DNA from 4 places in the Alteromonas sp. DYW1 genome. Region 1 is predicted to be linked to each of the others. Evidence: predicted binding sites of a transcription regulator. Region 1 holds the regulator's gene; each other region holds the start of a gene.
What was found. Region 1 encodes LexA, which represses DNA repair genes until DNA is damaged. Its sites were predicted from a motif close to TACTGTATNNNNATACAGTA; they were not measured.
Positions count from the first base shown of each region.

Region 2: uvrD (DNA helicase II) is a predicted target of LexA. The motif match lies at 1,923-1,942, and genes of this name have one in related genera.
Region 3: imuA (translesion DNA synthesis-associated protein ImuA) is a predicted target of LexA. The motif match lies at 1,429-1,448, and genes of this name have one in related genera.
Region 4: recN (DNA repair protein RecN) is a predicted target of LexA. The motif match lies at 1,269-1,288, and genes of this name have one in related genera.

Region 1 covers NZ_CM186038.1:101,866-105,060, reverse strand. Annotated here, with positions in the region: gene AC121Z_RS00455 (hypothetical protein) at 1-75, opposite strand, end outside; gene AC121Z_RS00450 (hypothetical protein) at 72-1,286, opposite strand; gene lexA (transcriptional repressor LexA) at 1,661-2,287, opposite strand; gene AC121Z_RS00440 (AgmX/PglI C-terminal domain-containing protein) at 2,403-3,195, opposite strand, start outside.
Region 2 covers NZ_CM186038.1:3,612,909-3,616,103, reverse strand. Annotated here, with positions in the region: gene uvrD (DNA helicase II) at 1-1,879, opposite strand, end outside; gene AC121Z_RS16450 (TspO/MBR family protein) at 2,108-2,503, shown strand; gene AC121Z_RS16445 (hypothetical protein) at 2,529-3,195, opposite strand, start outside.
Region 3 covers NZ_CM186038.1:3,803,774-3,806,968, reverse strand. Annotated here, with positions in the region: gene AC121Z_RS17315 (Y-family DNA polymerase) at 1-722, opposite strand, end outside; gene imuA (translesion DNA synthesis-associated protein ImuA) at 728-1,414, opposite strand; gene AC121Z_RS17305 (DUF2202 domain-containing protein) at 1,673-2,353, shown strand; gene AC121Z_RS17300 (hypothetical protein) at 2,407-2,829, shown strand; gene AC121Z_RS17295 (hypothetical protein) at 2,851-3,036, opposite strand; gene AC121Z_RS17290 (hypothetical protein) at 3,058-3,195, opposite strand, start outside.
Region 4 covers NZ_CM186038.1:2,334,360-2,337,554, forward strand. Annotated here, with positions in the region: gene AC121Z_RS10355 (helix-turn-helix domain-containing protein) at 1-1,098, shown strand, start outside; gene recN (DNA repair protein RecN) at 1,295-2,968, shown strand; gene AC121Z_RS10365 (substrate-binding periplasmic protein) at 2,986-3,195, opposite strand, start outside.

The sequences.
Region 1 (3,195 bases):
AGCTAATTCCACCCGCGTTTCAGCAACCAGAGTTGCGCTATGCAGCAATAATGCGATTAAACATAAACGGATCATAATGCAACTCCATAGATTTGATTTAATTTGGCTTGCAACTGACTGCGAGTGAGTACCAACTTCTCGCGCTCATATACAAAGTCCATTTGCTTCAACCTCTCATTCAACCACGCGGTATACTCAAGCTCGCTTTGTTGTTTCAATTGCTGGAGATGAGCCGACAATTGCTGACCGATGTTCGCTATCTCAGTTTGAATGGCTAGTTGTTGACGCAAGGACGCTAACTCTGCTTGCGCATTCTGTGCTTGCTGGTGCAAATCCAGTCTGCGTGTAATCCATTCCTGCTTAAGGGTTTGCTGCATTATTTGCCACTCTGTCGTAGTTTGAATGTTGGTATTCCCAGCGACAGTGAGGGGAATACCAACTGAGATCCCTAACTGGTTTTCACGTAACCCAGCTGTATTGATTTGCTTGAGTAAGAAACCCAACCGCCACGTATGCGCGGAGGATTGGGTAAGCTCTGTGGCCTTGCGACCAAGCTCATAACGCAGGGTAGCAAGCGCTAAACTTGGATGGACTTCAATATTTTCAAGCGGGGGTAGATCTTCGATGTACGTTTGAGGAAGCTGTGAAGTGCCAAACGATTCATGATAACGAGCTAACACCCGCTGTAAATCATGCTCGGCAGCGATTAGGCTTTGCTCTAGCTGCAATTGTTGTTGCTGCCATTGCAGGTACACAAAACTCGAAATTTCCCTGCTGTCATGGCGTTGCTTGAGTTGATCGCCATACTCTCGAATCCAGGCCAGTTTGTCTCGTTGGTGAGCAAGCTCATGCTCAGCTAACACTCGCTCCCATACGATCTGGCGCACAATACCTGCGTAGAACAGATCTTGCTGTCTGGATATCGCCCGATTGATCTGCGCCGAAACGTCACTGAACTCATCTTGCAATCTTACCGTCGTTAAGGAGTTTAATTCCATGTTTAACGCGACTTCTAGCTCATCCGTTCCTAACGCAGTGTCTGATTGCAAAGCGGTAATATCAAGCATTAAGGGACTCGCGAGCCAACGTCGAACATCTTCAGCATATTGGCGTTGCATAACAATAGGATCTGCCGTCGCATTGAGACGGTCTTCTGCACTCTTTTGCAATTGTTGCAATGTCAATGTGTCGTCTGCCCAACTTGCTGCGCAAAACAAGGCCAGAATAAATAGGGAACGACTAACAAAACCACTTTGACAGCGTTGTAAGAATAAAGACTTGGTCATCACACACATTCTTCTCTTTAGGAATGCCCTCATAGTGCAATCAAATGCCAGCATAAGCCATTGGACAAATGTCTCATGCCATTATATGTGACTGTTTTATATGGATTTTTATTTCTTGCTCGGTATGCGGAGAGCTTCTAGTGACATGCGGTACAGGGCTTCTGTCGATAACGATTGAGCGATTGGTTGGGATAACGTGTCAGTGATTATTTTAAAAAGAGTGCAACCACACCATAATAAACACTATTAATAGGGAGAAGCAGTGAGAGATAAAAAAACAATAAAGCCATGCTACAGGTGCGGCATATAAATAATAGTATGAGCGATAGTGCCTTATGCATCTAACGCTCGTTAACTATCTATTTATCGGCAAATTACATCCAATCAGTATTCCGGATGACCCCTACTGCAATTCCCTCAATTGAGAACGGCTGTGATGCTAGATCAACTTTTATCGGTTTGAATTCGTCGTTTTCGGCGTGCAATAAAACCTCTCGCCCGCGCTTCTCCAAACGCTTCACTGTTACATCTTCGTCAACGCGCGCGACGACAACTTGACCGTTGTGAACATCTGTTGTGCGATGCACGGCAAGCAAATCGCCGTCCAAGATCCCGATGTCCTTCATACTCATACCGTTAACACGCAGTAAAAAGTCAGCTTGTGGGTGAAATAAAGCGGGATCTACTTTGTAATGAGATTCCACATGTTCCTGCGCCAAAATAGGCTCACCTGCCGCTACACGACCAATTAAGGGCAATCCCAACTCCTCTTCAAAGCTGTCGTCTAATGGAATATTGAGCTTTATACCGCGTGATGTACCCGGCAGGATTTCGATCACGCCTTTACGTGCCAATGCTTTGAGATGCTCTTCGGCTGCATTAGCCGACTTAAACCCTAACTCGCGGGCAATTTCAGCACGCGTGGGCGGCATGCCCGTATCTGCCATTGTGGATTTTATAAGGGTGAGGACTTCTTCTTGTCGTTGAGTTAGTGGACGCATAAACAGCCTGTTTTTCTATACAGTTAACTGTGAGTATATACAGTTAAACAGAGTATACAAGCAGTTTAAAACAATTTGGACGGGCACTCCGCCCGTCCAGATAGGAGCAAATCAACTAGAACGGTAAAAAATTATAGGTATATTCGATTTCCGTCGTTGTCACATCTTGCGCTCCAAAACTGATTAAGCGTATGCGTGCAATTAGACGCTGAATAAGATCGTCTGAGGCCAAATCTGTACCCACCAGTTCGACACTAGAAAGCACCCCAGAGGGCTGAATGGTTAAACGGATTGTAAGCTTACCCTGTAGTTCCGGCTCAGACCGTAACGCGCGACGATACAGGGAATAGAGTCCACCATCATTCTGCGCGAGGGTGCGGCGAATTGATTCAACGCTGCGATCACCTTTAACTTCCGGCGCTTTATTAATTTGTTGTTTTGCTAACGCTGCCGATCCTTCGGTAGGCGCATCAAACTCGGTGGTCTTACGTTCTGCTAAAGTGCCCCGAGCACCCGCGGTCTTGGATAGATTCGCGGTATTTAAGTTACCGCTATCCGTTGCCAATGATTGACCAATCAATTTACGGCTGGTATCTGCTTGTGCACCGGCTCCCTCAGTCAATTCTGAATCAGCCATATTCTGCAAACTCAATGACTCGCGCAAACTTGCCAAGTCATCGGTAAAATTCATCACACCGGCTTTTGCGGCGGTTTCTTTGGCCACTTGCAGTTTCTCTTCTTGGGAAGGCTCAACTACAACCGGTTTAGCTGCAACGGCCTCTTCTATCGGCTCTGGTGGTGGAATTTCTTCCGGTTCAGGAATGTCCTCCTCCGGTTGCTCAATAACTGTTTCCGGCGCAATCGGTTCAGGCTCAGGTAACTCAATCGGTGCTGGTGGCTCAGCCACA
Region 2 (3,195 bases), 330 kb from region 1:
GGTATTTGTCTTGGCCATAAACCCGACGGCTTTCTGCATAGGTTATATAAAGCTTTTGCATTGCTCGCGTCATGCCGACGTAACAGAGTCGACGCTCTTCTTCGAGTCGACCTGGCTCATCATGGCTTTGTTGACTGGGAAACATGCCTTCTTCAACGCCAGCCAAGAACACCATTGGAAATTCAAGTCCTTTAGCGGTGTGAATCGTCATCATTTGCACAGCGTCTTGGTGGCTATCCGCTTGTGCTTCACCCGCTTCAAGAGACGCATGCGCTAAAAAGGCATCTAACATTGTCATATTCTCGACATCATCAGGCATTTCAAAAGCTTTACACGCAGAAACTAGCTCTTCTAAGTTTTCAATGCGTGATTGTGCTTTTTCCCCTTTCTCTGCTTGATACATTGCAAACAAGCCTGAACGTCTAATGGCAATGTCGGCTTGCTTTTCTAGCGGTTCGTCCAGCGTTGCAGCTTTAAGCGATAGGATCAAATCAATAAAGCTCTGCAATGCTGTTGCTGCGCGCCCAGAAAGGCGTTTTTCGGCCAATAGCGTTAAACTGGTCTGCCACATCGATTGATCCAGCGAGCGGGCACTTTCACGGATCTGTGCAAGCGTGCGTTCGCCGATACCACGGGTAGGCGTGTTCACTACCCGTTCAAAGGCCGCATCGTCTAATGGCTGATTGATCATGCGCAGATAGCCTAAAGCATCTTTTACCTCTTGGCGCTCGAAAAAGCGCAGCCCGCCATAGATACGATAGGCGATTGATTGATGCAGTAAGGCTTCTTCGAGTACCCGCGATTGAGCATTATTACGATACAAAATCGCGCAGTCGCTCAAGGCATTACCATAATCATTCCAACGCTTAATCTGAGAAACAATGAATCGGGCTTCATCCATCTCATTGAAGCCAGCATAGAGTGAGATGAGTTCGCCTTCCTCGCCTTCGGTCCAAAGCTCCTTGCCTAAGCGGCCTTGATTGTGATCGATGACTGCATTTGCGGCTTTCAGTATGGTAGCGGTGGAACGGTAGTTTTGCTCCAGTCGAATGGTGTTTGCGCCAGCAAAGTCGCGTAAGAAATATTGGATATTATTGACATTAGCACCACGCCATCCGTAGATTGATTGATCATCGTCACCAACAATCATCATATTGTTATCACCGCTGGCCAAGAGTTTTAGCCAGGCGTATTGAATGTTGTTTGTATCTTGGAACTCATCCACCAATATTGCTCTGAAACGACGCTGATAATGAGCCAATAAAGTCGGATGGTTCAACCATAATTCGTGTGCTCGCAGCAATAATTCAGCAAAATCGACCAGTCCCGCCCGGTCACACGTTTGTTGATACACTGTGTAGATTTCACGCATTTTGATCTGGGTAGGATCATTGTGTGTTTCGATATGCTGAGGACGCAAACCCTCGTCTTTATTGCCATTGATAAACCACTGGATCTGCTTTGGTGGGTAATGCTTTTCATCCAGATTCATACTCTTCAGCACGCGTCGAACGAGTCGGTATTGATCATCAGAATCGAGGATTTGAAAACTCTGTGGCAGGCGGGCTTCCTCATAATGGCTGCGTAACAATCGATGCGCCAGACCATGAAAGGTCCCAATCCACATGGTATGTAATGATTGCCCCATTAAATTTTCAATCCGCCCGCGCATTTCTCTGGCTGCTTTATTGGTAAATGTCACGGCCAGTATGCTGTGTGGAGCAATGTGTTCGACTTCCATTAACCACGCGATACGATGCACTAGTACGCGGGTTTTACCACTGCCTGCACCAGCCAAAACTAGCATGTCGGAAGGCGGGGCAGCGACCGCGTCGCGCTGTTTGTCATTCAAATCATCGAGTAATCGAGAAACGTCCATAGTACTGCAGAGTGGTTAAATCAAATCGCGAGTATACCAGTTTATCTGTGAATTTATACAGCGGTTAACAAAAGCAGTGTTATCGCAAAATGTCGTTTTAGCTGAAATTTTCAAAGCTTGATTATCGACTTGCCACATCAGAGGGTGTGCTTTTTTTGCGTACTAAATGATCTGTAGCTACGACCTAAAGGTAACCATTGTCAGAAAACTTTTAATTGAATAAACCCTATGCAATTTCGTGAATGGTATGATGCGTTGGCTAAGCCAGAATGGACGCCTGATCCAGCGTTTATTGGACTGATGTGGCAAATTCTATACCCCATTATCATCGTCACCTTTGCATGGGTCTTTATACAAGTTTGGCGCAAGCAGTATCCCAAAAGCTTAGCATTACCCTTCGTTATAAACTTGATCGCAAATCTAATTTTTACGCCTATTCAGTTTGGATTGCGCAATCTTGAGCTGGCGACGCTTGATATTTTTATCGTATGGGGCACGATTGTTTGGATGATTGTTGCGGTGTGGCGACATAACCAATGGATTGCTCTTGCCCAGTTGCCTTACTTCACCTGGGTTTCGGTGGCTACGGTATTACAAACCATGATTATGGTCATGAACTGGTAGCGCTAAAGTCTGGCTCAGTAGCGACTTAATAGTCGCAGGGGGGATGATTGGCAAGCGCGTACGTAGCTACTTGCCGCAGTAATTCCTGAGTTGCTGGCGCAATATCAAGATGTGGTACCGTTAGTAATAGGTCAGCGGGAAATTCAGTGATAACTTCAAATAAAACCAGCGCGGTTAAGAAACTGCCAGCGAGTGCTGCGTGGTTGCCATCCGCAGCATGTAGTTCGAGTTCGGGGTTGATTTCCAACGCGCGTTCCCATGCATAGCCGATGGGGGCGACACATGCGCCACTTTGGGCTGCAATTTGTGCATGAATATTATGGATATAATCGGTTTCAGCGGCTCTTCCCGCTTGTGCCCACTCAGGGAACATGATTGGCTTGGCCGCACCACTAAGTGCCAGTTGTGCCAAGTAAAGTGCCCCATTGATAGGGTATTCATTCTGGAAGCTTTGGGAGTATTTTTGCGCTTGTAGAATTACATGCGTCCACGGCTCAGCTGCCAACGCTGCTAGCGTTTGCGCGGATCCCGCGTGTTCACTTAGAAACTGAAATTGGGGAACACGAAAGACGTAGCTGCTGTCCGGTCCGAAGTGCTGTTCAATCAGCATTTTTAACAGGTTAGGTAAGTTATTCGCTGCAGTGTGGCTGTTACCGAGCATAATGACTTTAAAGCGAGCTTCTTGAGCGTGC
Region 3 (3,195 bases), 130 kb from region 1:
TTATGAAACTGACGGGCTGGTCTAAACAGCGGAAGCCGTTCAAAACGTTCACCTTTGAGCTCGCTAAGGTAGCGTAGTAAGGGGCCGTCAAAGCGGGCCGCGAGAGCGCTAACCGGTTGCTTAAACAGATCATCAAATGAGGTAATGCCCACTCGCTTGAGGGTTTGGAGTTGTTTATCAGTGAGATTACTGTGCCTTAAAGAACAACGCCTTAGAGCTTGCTTCCATTCCTGCGGAGCATCGCTTATATGGTTATATTGAGCGTAGGCGAGTACTTTTGCTGCACTCATTGAGTGGGCGCTGGCGTAGTTATAAGCATAGTTGCTGAGCAATGACTGAATGGTTTGCCAATAGCAGCTCAAACTGTCATAGAGCTTAAGCATATTATCGGCGCGTAAAAACAAGCCATCGGGGTTATCTAATGCGATGTCTGCGGTAATGCCGTATAAATGCTCTGCGATTTCGCTCAGACGCTGGCTTTCACATTTGCTGTCATACTCGATAATGCAGAGTTCTGCGCAAAGAGCACTGGCTGACGCAAGGCCTTGTCCACGACTTAAGCCTTGCTGTTGTGCGGCTGTATTTAGCTGACAGAGTTGATTATTTTGCGCATCATAAATCGCGATGGGTTGTTGGGCATCGAGTGCTGGTAAGCCGTCATGATCAACAACGCTACTTAACTGTAGCGCATTGAAGTGCACATATAACCACAACCCCTGCATATACTTTACTGTTGTGCATATAAATGAACAACATTATCCATACTGTTGGCGGTTATAGCTTGATAGCGTTGTTGCACACTACCGAGCGTATGTTCGACTTGTAATCCGGATACTGGCCAGCCACCGCGTTGTTTATCAATGTCTATGTGCAGATATTGCTTAGCCCGACTAACACGCATAGATAAACTGATGGGTAAAGGTTGTATTTGCTGATTGTATTGCAATAACAACAGCAAACTCTGACTTTGCTCAGCTGCTACCTGTAAGCGCTTCGCTTGGCTAATTGAAAGCTGGTTACACCACAACACTGCCGTATGGCAAACACCACTTTTCAAACATTGCTCACAGGCCCACAATACATCCGCGGGTTCAGCCGGTGAGATAAAGAATGTCCGCGCTAAATCAATTCCATATTCGGCTAACATTTCAGCATTGACCGCGGCTGGTGGAGAAATAAAAAAGAGTTGGCGTAAATCTTCTTGCTGAGCCTGAAGGACCGGCATGCATAGGCGTAATTCACCAATGCTCATAGTGCTGTTGATGCGTACTACACCGTGCTTCGGAAAGCCGCCGTGCAGCGCATTATCTAAGGTGCTGATACCAGTAGATAACTTAGCGGCAGCTGTTTGGCTGGCATGTGATGCTTGCCATAACAGTTGCTTGTTTTTTAGATGAGTAATTAAAGCAGACATAAATACAAAACAAATACTGTATGTTTGTACAGTATAGTGGGTAAATGTTTTTGCGCAAGTAAATATTGTGACAAGCAAGGTGAAGTCGCGGATTGCCAGTTGTGTCACAACAAACATACGACAATGTCATATTTGTCATGAGAACGTTTAAATACACGTTATTTGGACTAAATACTCCCCTTTTTCTTGGCATTCTTTCTGCAAAGTCATAAGTGCACGTGATCAATTTGAACGTGTTTTATAGACTCGGAGAATGTTATGAATTTACTCAAAGCCGGTTGTGCAGCTGCATCCTTTATTTTTCTACTCTCAGCATGCAATGGTGATACAGACTATCAAGGTCCGAATGTAGCAGAAAACGGTGCGACACCTTTTGATATTCCTCAGCTCAATACGGAATTGAATAAATACCCTGTCGGCGATTTAAGTGCAATTGAAATTGAAGGTTTACTCATGATGCGAGAAGAAGAAAAGCTTGCGCATGATGTATATGCCACACTTTATGATGTTCATGGCGTGGATATCTTTACCAATATAGCCGTAAGCGAACAAACTCACACCGATGCAGTTAAATTGCTGCTCGATCGTTACAGCCTAGTTGATCCCGTAATAGATAGCACCGTCGGCGTGTTTGCGAATGCAGAATTTAGCTATTTATATGACACCTTAACCGAGAGAGGTGAGGTGTCATATTTGGAGGGCTTGTACGTGGGCGCGCTTATTGAAGAATTGGATATTTACGATATCGAACGGCTGAGCCAAGATGTGGTAGACAACGCCGATATCATATTGGTGTATGACAACCTGCAAAAAGGATCGCGTAATCATTTGCGCTCTTTCTACAAACAAATTCAAGCCAATGTTGGGAGTTATACGCCGGTTTATCTGAGTCAGGCTGAATTTGATCAAATCGTGAATTCGCCAATTGAACGGGGTTAATCAGTGCATCTTGTATTTCGCCCGATGTGATTTAGTGATGTAGGAGCAAATCAATGAGATTTTTTATACTAATATTCCTGATATTTTCGCACGTAAATTTGGCTGAAGAACAACCTCAATCGCAAGTATTGGATACGCGGATAACGATAGAGCTCAGTGCAGAGCAAAAGGCTTTTGTATTAGAGCGTATGCGTAGAATGCTGGAAACGCTAACGGCTATTCAAGTCGCAGATATGAATGATGAGCCTGAGGCAGCGGATGATTTGGTTAAGACGCTGATTGAGTACACCCATAAAAATCATCCGCAAGGGCTAGGCAAACAATTTCCTGTAGCGTTTAAACAGATTAGTCAAACAATGGATCTACATTGGCGAGTATTGTCAGAAGAGCAAACCGATAGCAAATTGATTCAAAAAGAAGTAGTGGCGATTATGTCGACGTGTAATGCGTGTCACCGTACATTCAGAATAGAGTGACACGCTGTTTTAATTCGCCAGTTAGAAGGGATAGATAAACGCAAGTCCTGCTACAACCGCTGTTTCGCTGTCAATCCGGTCAAGGCTGAGCACAGGAGCAATTTCAAAATCTCCAACTTGAAAATCATAAGCGACAGTCGCTCGGTAAAGCGTTTCATTGTGTGGATGCGCACCGCCTATTTGCTCTTCTCCGACGCCAAAACCCAACCGGAAATAATCAAATGGGTGCTACATGGCTTGTGCAACCAGAATAGTTACGCCATCGCCGTGATGAGCGTCTTGAATGCGTTCGTAGACAAACTCAACTCCCCACTTGGGTTGAAAGCGATATTCATATTCCAATCCTAAAGTTAAGTTACTTTCATC
Region 4 (3,195 bases), 1.6 Mb from region 1:
TCACCGGGTCGAATACTGGCGCTTATAGCGGCAGTGATTGGTTATAAATTGTATGAAGGCGGCGCCTTATACTCGGGTCTATATATTTACCTGTCGCATAGTATGGGTTTGATACCAGGAATGGTGCTGTGGATAGGTCCGATGCTGTGGTTATACGTTAATGCATTAATGGGTAACCCTGTGCGTAAACCCTACGTGTTGGTCTTGCACTTTGTTCCAGCGATCGCGTTATGGTTATACAACTTTCCATCAGTAGTAGTCGGATCTGAAGCCAAAATCGCAATGTGGAAAATAGAAGCTGAGCATGACGGCCCTAGCAGTTTGCCACTCGTTTTCGTGGTTTTATTTTTAAGCATTAAAGTACACCTTTCGACATACCTGTTTCTTTCTTGGCGTAAAATCAATTTATTCGTGTCAGCAGCATCAAACCTGCGCTCTGATAATAGTCAATATGTGGTGCAGAGCTTTAAGTGGCTTGTTGTGGCCTTTTTTGGGCTAGAACTTGTTTGGGTCAGCTTATTTGTAGCCCAACAGTTTTGGGGTATTGGTACATTGTCGATGGTAAGCGATGTTTGGCTATTATTTGTTGCAACCATGGTAATTAGCATCGCTTACATCGGCTTACAACGCCCTGATCTGGTGTTTAGCCAAGAAGAACAAAAGATTGCTCAACAGTATCAAGTAAATGCACCCAACACACCAGTTGCAACGGATAACGTGAAATATTTTCACTCAGCCTTGCCAGAAACCGCAGCTGAGATGATGGCAAAAGAAGTTGAACAGTTAATCAATCAGCAGCAGCTATATTTAAATGACAGCCTCAGCTTAACCGACTTAGCCAAAGCGTCAGGGATCAAAGCCCACACTTTGTCGCAAGTCATCAATCAAACCATGAAAACTAACTTCTATAAGTTAATTAATACCTTCAGAGTGCAACATGCCATCGAATTAATTGACGATGACAAGCTGAACTGGACCTTAGAGCGCATCGCATTTGAGTCAGGTTTCAATAACCGCGTAACCTTTAGCAAAGCGTTTAAGGAGATCATGGGTTCCACCCCATCTGCCTACAAGAAACAGCAAGCGGCAGTGGGGTAACCATTTCCATCGGATCAGTTTAGTGGTTAAGCGTGTTATGTGCGCACGCGACACTTTATCGATAAGAAAAAACCAAGACCATTCACCGTTTAGATAAAGCCAGGGTATAAATTACAACAATCCTGATAAAATTACTTTACCAACACCCCTACACTGTATATATTTACACATACTGTATGGATATATAGGTGTCTGTATGCTTTCACATTTATCAATTAAGAACTTTGCTGTCGTTAAACACATCGAAATCAAGTTAAAGCAAGGCTTGAGTGCCATTACCGGTGAAACAGGTGCGGGGAAATCCATTGGCATCGATGCGCTGTCATTATGTATTGGTGAACGTGCCGACGCAGGCATGGTCCGAAGTGGCGCTGATAAGGCCGAGATCCTAGCCCATTTCGATATTGCTAAAAACGTCAAAGCTCAAGCCTGGCTCAACGAGCACGAATTGTTTGAAGAAGACACCTGTTTTATTCGCCGTGTCATTTCAGCAGAAGGACGCTCAAAGGCGTTTATTAACGGTACCCCGGTATCACTGCAACAACTAAAACAGCTTGGCCCCTTATTATTGACTATCCATGGCCAAAACAGTCATCAACAATTGTTAAAACCTGCGGTTCAGCGACAGCTCCTTGATGCATTTGCAGACAATCATGAACTGTTAGCAAAGACGCATAATGCCTACAAACAATATCTGCAGACCCTACAGCGCCTTGAGATGTTGCAGACGCAAGCCCAAACACGTAATGACCGTAAGCACTTATTGAGCTATCAAGTCTCTGAATTAGATGAATTTTCTCTCGGAGAACACGAATTTAGCGAGCTTGAAATTGAATACAAACGCTTATCAAATAGTCAAAGTCTGCTCGAACAAAGTCAGTTGAGTTTTCATCGCCTGTACGATGATGAACGCTTTTCTGCCTGCGCTGCAATCCAGCAGAGTATCGATAGCCTTAGCGATTTATGTGAGAGTGATGCCCAGTTAACGCCGATTGTGAACTTATTGACTGAAGCCAATATTCAAGTTGAAGAAGCCGCGCGAGAATTACGCCAGTATTGTGATGATTTAGATATTGATCCGATGCGCATGCAGCAGGTTGAGCAGCGCTACGATAAAGCCAATGAACTGGCACGCAAGCATGGTGTCATGCCGGAGATGCTGTATTGTCACTATCAAAATTTACTCCAAGAACTGAATTCGATTAATCAAGCAGACGATGAACTAGACGGTATACAAAGTGAACTTGCTAATTTACAGCAAGCCGCGATTGAGCATTGCCAGCAGTTATCAGAACAGCGGCAGTTGGCAGCTCCCATGCTGGCTAAGCAATTAGAACAATCCATCCAACGGATGAATATGCCGCACGCCAAAATCACAATTGCAATAACTAACAACCCTGAAAAATTATCGGCTACGGGTTTTGACGATATCCAATTACTGATCGCAACCAACCCTGGTCAAGCTGCTGATAGCTTGGAGAAAGTCGTTTCTGGTGGCGAATTAGCGCGTATTGCTCTTGCCATGCATGCTATAGCAGCAGATAAGGAGCAATCACCCACCTTATTATTTGATGAAATTGATACCGGGATCAGCGGGCCTACCGCTAGTATTGTTGGGCAACTCTTACGGCGTATGGGCAAGCAGGCCCAAGTGATGTGTGTTACCCACTTACCTCAGGTAGCTGCCCAAGCACACCAACAATTATATGTAAGCAAAAACGCCGACGTCGCAGCGAACTCAACAGAAACCGCGATTACTGAACTAGAAAATGAGCAACGCGTTGCCGAGTTAGCTCGCTTGCTGGCCGGGGACACGGTTACTGAAAGTGCTATTTCCAATGCCCGTTCATTGCTAGCGGCGGTAGCATAAGAGTTAGTGCAACCACATCACTTAGGCCAATATTCAAATTGGCCATATTTTTTTAACAGGCCATGATACAACGTCTCGCGGGCATCCGTAGAGTGTGACCAGATTTGCTCTGCATAATCTGGATAGTCTTGATAGAACTGCTCTGAAATCATTATGTAATAGGGTTTTGTGGTCAATGGGAGTGGTAGCTCGCGAATATCATCCGAAATAAATGACAGCCCATTGAA